3 regions of the Oceanobacillus sp. FSL K6-0251 genome follow, and region 3 is predicted to be linked to each of the others. Evidence: riboswitches for the same ligand, from Rfam matches in the RefSeq annotation. Region 3 holds a riboswitch; each other region holds the start of a gene.
What was found. Region 3 has a riboswitch for preQ1 ahead of queC (7-cyano-7-deazaguanine synthase QueC). Riboswitches for the same ligand answer to the same signal wherever they lie in the genome.

Region 1: another riboswitch for preQ1. It lies ahead of queF (preQ(1) synthase); the one in region 3 lies ahead of queC (7-cyano-7-deazaguanine synthase QueC).
Region 2: another riboswitch for preQ1. It lies ahead of MKY45_RS04325 (QueT transporter family protein); the one in region 3 lies ahead of queC (7-cyano-7-deazaguanine synthase QueC).

What each region holds. Positions count from the first base shown of each region.
Region 1 is NZ_JBBORS010000001.1:1,041,528-1,043,851, forward strand. It holds gene murB (UDP-N-acetylmuramate dehydrogenase) at 1-515, shown strand, start outside; PreQ1 riboswitch class I at 620-666, shown strand; gene queF (preQ(1) synthase) at 792-1,289, shown strand; gene MKY45_RS05225 (queuosine precursor transporter) at 1,336-1,971, shown strand.
Region 2 is NZ_JBBORS010000001.1:863,363-865,686, reverse strand. It holds gene MKY45_RS04330 (ABC transporter substrate-binding protein) at 1-766, shown strand, start outside; PreQ1 riboswitch class I at 962-1,006, shown strand; gene MKY45_RS04325 (QueT transporter family protein) at 1,015-1,497, shown strand; gene MKY45_RS04320 (DUF3891 family protein) at 1,627-2,324, shown strand, end outside.
Region 3 is NZ_JBBORS010000001.1:2,299,333-2,301,656, reverse strand. It holds gene queE (7-carboxy-7-deazaguanine synthase QueE) at 1-66, opposite strand, end outside; gene queD (6-carboxytetrahydropterin synthase QueD) at 59-526, opposite strand; gene queC (7-cyano-7-deazaguanine synthase QueC) at 526-1,194, opposite strand; PreQ1 riboswitch class I at 1,277-1,322, opposite strand; gene MKY45_RS11600 (thioesterase family protein) at 1,574-2,047, opposite strand; gene MKY45_RS11595 (3-hydroxyacyl-CoA dehydrogenase NAD-binding domain-containing protein) at 2,034-2,324, opposite strand, start outside.

The DNA.
Region 1 (2,324 bases), 1.3 Mb from region 3:
TATATATGAATGCAGGTGCATATGGCGGAGAAATTAAAGATGCGCTGGAAAGTACGGTAGTTGCGACAAAGGACGGCGAACTGCTGACATTAACAGCAGAGCAATTAGATCTCAGCTATCGCACAAGTAACATCCCGGACAACGGTTATATTGTGTTGGAAGCAACATTCGCGTTAAAGCCCGGGAACAAAGAAGAAATTAAAGAAATGATGGATGATCTTACATATAAAAGAGAATCCAAACAGCCGCTCGAGTACCCGTCTTGCGGCAGTGTGTTCAAACGCCCGCCCGGTTTTTTTGCCGGCAAGCTGATCCAAGACTGTAATCTTCAAGGGAAGCAAATTGGCGGAGCAGAAGTCTCCACAAAGCATGCCGGTTTTATTGTAAATAAACAAAATGCAACGGCTTCCGAATATATTTCCTTAATTCAATTTGTTCAAGCGACGGTAAAAGAGAAATTTGATGTGCAGTTAGAGCGGGAAGTGCGGATTATTGGCGAGGATGTGGAAGGATAGCCTCATGGCACAGGTTCTGGCTGTGATAGAGGATGGCTGGGATAAAAAGAAAATTTGACATGCCTTTTATCTATTCTTATAATATGAAGTGTTATTTTAAACTTCAGGCAGAGGTTCTTAGCTTAAACCCTCTATAAAAAACTAAGGACAACTTGCGATTATCAAGCCGTGTTCCTTGGGAGCACGGCTTTTTCTATGTGAGGAAGTTTTGAACTGCAAGGTAATAGAAAATAACTGATTTCTGTTATCGTAATATATCTAAAGGAGGTGATGAGTATGGCAGGAAGAAGTGAGAAGGATCTTCAAGGAATTGAATTGCTGGGGAATAAAGAAACGAAATATGCGTTTGATTATACACCTGAGATTTTAGAAACATTTGATAATCAGCATCCAAATCGTGATTATTTTGTGAAATTAAACTGTCCGGAATTTACAACGCTTTGTCCGATAACGAATCAGCCGGATTTTGGGACGATTTATATCAGCTATATTCCAGATATCAAAATGGTAGAGAGTAAGTCTTTAAAATTATATTTATTCAGTTTCCGGAATCATGGTGACTTCCATGAGGACTGTGTCAATATTATTATGAACGATTTAATTGAGCTGATGGATCCGCGTTATATTGAAGTAAGAGGAAAGTTTACGCCCCGCGGAGGTATTTCCATCGACCCGTATTGCAATTATGGAAAAGCAGGGACAAAATTTGAAAAGATGGCAGAAAACCGGTTGATGCAGCATGATATGTATCCGGAAAAGATTGATAATCGATAGAGGGAAACTAAGATCCTTGCACCTTTGAAGAGAAGGGAACAGGAGAATGTATATTTATTTTAACGCCATCTTTGTTGGCTTATTATTATTGTCGAATGTCTTGTCGGTCAAATTGTTTCAAATGGGAAGTTTTGTATTGCCGGCTGCAGCGATTGTTTATGTGATTACGTATATGATAATGGATGTGGTTGGCGAGGTTTATGGAAAAAAAGCTGCCCGCAAAACGATACAAGCAGGATTTTTCACACAAATTATTGCAATGATTTTTATTTTTATTGCCATACACCTTCCGCCAGCAGCAGGTTTTCAGGAACAGGCTGCTTTTGAAACGATTTTTAACGGAAGCTTTCGCGTTATTTTAGCTAGTTTAGTTTCTTATTTTGTCAGTCAGCATTTAGGAGTATCTATCTTTCACCGCTTAAAGCACCGGCATGGAAGAAAGAAGCTGTGGTTACGTAATAGCTTATCAACGATGACCAGTCAGCTTTTTGATACCGTTCTATTTATTACGATTGCATTTTGGGGGATTGTTCCAACAGGTGTTTTAATCGGGATGATTGTATCGCAGTACATATGGAAGGTGATGGTGGCAATAATTGATACGCCATTTGTTTATCTTCTTGTACGGTGCATACGTAAATATGAGGTGAAAAACAAAGCGGAGTTGTTAGAAGCTTCTTGAGAAGATCAGCTGATGCCCTATCACTTTGAATAACCTATCATACCAAGAAACCAGCCAGACGGCTGGTTTTTTTAGGTTCAAGAATAGGAAAGCATATAAAAAATGCTGAATATAGCCGCTCCAACGGGTTTCATGGGGTGAGTAATTCCCAGAAATACACTCCGCTTTCCGTGGTCCCCAATCTCATCTCCTTTAAAGAAGACTTAGCGATTGGCAAGCCGGCAGGCGCAGACAGAGCTAAAGTCGCACTTATGCCCCGAGGGTGAAAAGAAGACTTAGCGATTGGCAAGCCGGCAGGCGCAGACAGAAGCAAAACGTTATGTTTTGAATATAAAGGCGGTTCATCTGTATCA
Region 2 (2,324 bases), 1.4 Mb from region 3:
TATGTCCACACAGGATATCGACATTGGTACTGTTGGCCCGTCTCCGGCAACAACAACTTATTTAAGAAATCCGGAGCATGAAATCATTGCCGGAGCGGTGAATGGCGGGGCTGTCCTTGCCACTCGTGAAGATTCAGGGATTGAAAGCGTTGAAGATCTTGACGGCATGCGCGTAGCCATCCCGACGATCGGTTCCACGCAAGACATCATGCTGCGAAAAGCATTAGATGAAGTCGGACTCGGAGTAGATGACGATGGTGGAACCATTAGCTTAGTACCGCAGGCGCCTGCCGATACATCCACGCTGTTCCTGCAGGGTGACGTTGATGCTGCGGCCACACAGGAGCCTTGGGGCGTATACCTGGAAAATCAGGCAAACGCCGACATCCTCCTTGATGAAGAAGAATTTGCATGGGGTACAGAATCAACAACAACTGTTGTTACTGCGCGAAAATCATTTACGGAAAGCAATGAGGAATTAACACAGGCCTATTTGCGTGCCCACGCCAGGGCGGTAGAATTTATTGAAGAGAATCAGGAAGAAGCAGTTGAATTATTTGTCAATCACATTGAAGAAACGACAGGCAACGAGTTGGATTATGAGGAGACGCTGGAAGCAAGCGAACGTCTCAATCCGACGTATGAAATCAACGAAGAAGTGCTGCAGGAAATGGCAACGATCAGCTACGAAGCTGGGTATATGCAGTCAGATGAAATTGAAGGATTGGTTAATCGGACATTTTTGGAAGCAGCACTGGAAGAATAACCTGATAACGACGAACTCCCGATTTGACAGCCGGGGGTTTGTTTTTAGTTTCGTTTCTTTTCCATGATGTCACTTCATTTATTTTGTCCGCTCCCTGTTAAACTTGTTTTTATGTTTAAAGGCTTCGCGTTTTCCAAATCATTACATATACAAAACGATTGTTTTCCTTCTTCGATACTGGTATGATAGGCTAGGTTCAACGTGGTTCGTAACCATCCCACGCTAAAAAACTAGGAGGAAAACAGGATATGAATATAAGGACACTTGTGATTAACGGGATTATTGCAGCATTGTATGTCGCCGTATCCCTACTGGTCTCCCCAGTTGCATTTGGGGCGATTCAATTTCGAATATCAGAGATGTTTAACCATTTGATTATCTTTGATAAGCGTTACTTTTTCGGCATTACGATTGGTGTATTTGCATCTAATTTATTTTCAATGGCAGGCGGATTGGATCTTTTATTCGGGACAGCACATACCGCCATATCTTTAGGAATTATTATTTTCTTAAAAAAATATATTAAAAACAAGCTGACACTGCTATTTCTAAATACATTGATTTTCAGCTTTAATATGTTTATTATTGCCTTTATGCTAAATATAGCTTTACAATTACCGTTCCTGCTGACATGGCTTACAACCGGAATCAGTGAATTGATTGTTTTACTGATCGGCATTCCGATCTTCTATACTTTATATAAACGGATACATTTTGATAAAATGATATAATACAGAGAAAAAGACGGTGGAGAATGTAATCCATCGTCTTTTTTAAGAATGGAGAAGTAATTTTTTTAATGATATGAAAAGCTTCCTGGGGCTCTTTCGTTCTCCATGCAATCAATCACAAGGAAGGGAATGAGTAAAATGATTATCCGAAATCAGAACGGCCATTTTATTTTTATAACACAGGTAGACCATGCTTCTGTATCTGGAGAAATAGTTAAAAATCTGGCCTCGGGTTATTTCGAGCATACGCCTTATAAAGATTCTGTTATCTATGCAGCTTATCAGCATGACTGCGGCTGGGAGGCCTTTGACAAGCAGCCTTTTTGGAATGATCAGGCAAATCGTCCCTATTCCTTTATCGATTTTCCAGACATACCAAAAACCGTCTTGTACACGCAGGGTATTGAGCAGGTCCAGGAAAAGGACAGGTATGCCGCATTATTATGCAGTGAACATTATAAGCGTTTTCTCGTAACATCCACGCTCCCTGAAGCAAAAGCGTTTGTTCAGCAGGAAGCAGAGCGGCAGGAATGGCTGATCAGCAGGATGGATCATTTTAATCAAGCGACGTTTGAAATGGATTATACGCTTTTACAGTTTTCCGATAATCTATCTCTGTTCGCATGTATGAATGAGCCGGGAGCCGCGGATAAAGACCTTCATCCTTTTTTTAAAAACGGGATATCCGTTTCAAACACCGCATCCTCCTTTCCATCTGCTTTTTCTGTCAGCTGGGAAGATAAGGAGACAATAACCATGGAACCTTTTCCATTCTCAGCAAACTTTCCAATTACTTTGCTGTATAAAAGTATTCCTAAAACAACCAT
Region 3 (2,324 bases):
TCCGACTACCATTCCTTCACCTTGAATTGTAGGGCCGAATATTTCTAAGACCGGTATTTTACGCATGATTCATCCACTCCCGTCTTGCTTCCGCATAGCTTGTCGGTGTTTCAAATAACCGAACAAATTCCACCTGGCATTGGTTAGGGAGTTCCTGAATTGCCGCTTCCATTTGTTCAAAAATCCAGACGACCATATTCTCAGCAGTTGTGTTCATTTTGGGCAATGTTTCATTTAAATAACGGTGATCTAAAAATGTTTCAATCTTGTTCTTCCAAATCTCTTTTATATCACCAAAATCAATTACGAAACCCACCTTATCTACAAAACCGCTGATACCGAATACAACCTGATACGTATGTCCATGCAGATTCTTACACTTCCCCTCATAACAATGAAGATGGTGCGCTGCATCGAAGGAAAACTCTTTACTTACCATCACGCGTTTTTGGTGATAGGCCAATTCTTCTCTATGAATATCTTTATCCAGCTTTTGCAGCTCTTCGACAATACGAAACCCGAACATTACTGATTCATCTCCTGTCTTCTAACTAAGTATTGGTCTAATCCACGCTGGCGTAATTGACATGCAGGACATTCTCCGCATCCTGCTCCTCTAACCCCGTTATAACAGGTCAACGTCCGTTCTCTGACATAATCAAAGGCTTGCAGTTCATCCGCTAATTCCCATGTTTCTGCCTTATCCAGCCACATTAATGGCGTATGAATCACAAAATCTTCATCCATGGATAGATTTAAGGTGACATTTAATGATTTGGTAAAGATATCCCGGCAATCCGGATATCCGCTGAAATCTGTTTCACAAACTCCCGTAATAATATGCTTGGCATCAATTTGCTTGGCTAGAATGGTTGCAAAAGAAAGGAACAGTAAATTTCTTCCCGGAACAAACGTATTCGGTATGCCGCCATCCTCTGCATTCTCTACTTCAATGTCCTCCCTGGTCAGCGCATTGGGCGCTAATTGATTCAGTAAAGACATGTCTAAAATATGATGTCTCAATCCCTGATCTCCAGCGATTTCCTTTGCCACCTCAATTTCTAAGCTGTGGCGCTGATTGTAGTCGAAGGTGACTAACTCTACATGCTCAAACTTTTCTAATGCCCAAAATAAACAGGTGGTGCTATCCTGACCACCGCTGAATACAACAACTGCTCGATTATTTTTTTCCATAAAAAAATCCCCTTTCCAATTTGAAAAAGAGAATTCTAAACACCCGAAAAATGCAAAAAACCATACCTAAGGCGCGGTATGGGTATCCTTAGTTTTTTATAGAGGGTGTTAGCTAGAACCTCTTCTACTTTGTATCGTAGATTTTATTCAATTTCTTTTACAATTGGCAGTATAACATATATTTCCTGATGATGTTATCCTGATTTCTTTTTTCAAACATGAAATTACGTTTCATCAACCAGTTTGGCTTTGCAGTGTTTGCTTTTTCTCTCTTTTTAATATTACAAAAGCTCCCTTTATTCGTTTCATTATCCACGATAAAGGGAGCATCATTACAGATTACTGCATGAAATTCTGCTTTCAGCTGCTATTGTATATTTTACTTTTTCTCACGAATCCCCATAAGCGTGTTTGCCCCTGCTGGCCAGTTTTCTTTTGCCAGTCTTGGAAATTGATTAATCCGTACATCAACAGATTCCGGAAACGGCGCAGGGCGTCCAGATGACTGATCTATCCCCATCACCATCTGTTCACTGGTTGCCACAGTATCATTTTCTTTGTTTTTCATTTCAAACCAAAGATGCACACGCTTTGCATCCCGGTTCAACACAGTGACCTTTGTAAGCAGCTCCTCGTTTTCATGCGCCTCTTTTACATATTTAATATGCGCTTCCAGCGTAAAAATGGTATAAGCACTTGCTTTTCGTCCTTCTTCATCCAGACCGATCACATCCATGAAAGCATCGAGGCTATAACTGAAAATCAATGCATAGTATGCATCGTTCAGATGTCCGTTATAGTCTACCCACGCACGTAACACATTGCCCTTCCATACTTGTTTACTTTCTGTCATAGGAGATCAGCCTTTCTGCCGGCCAGAAGCCTTCTTCCTCTAAAAGCCCCATTAATTTAATCAAGAAACGGTCCCGGCGATGTTCAAGGTCATCGATAGAAATCTCTCCGCTCTGTTCAGCAGTCCCTGAAATCACTTTTTCACTTAATTCTTCCGTCAGTTCAGGTGCCACTAAACGGGTCCAAGGCAGCTTCAATGCAGGGCCGAATTGTTCAAGCATGTGCCGCATCCCGTCCTTACCGCCTGCTAAATGAAGCGTTAGAAATGGTCCCATCAG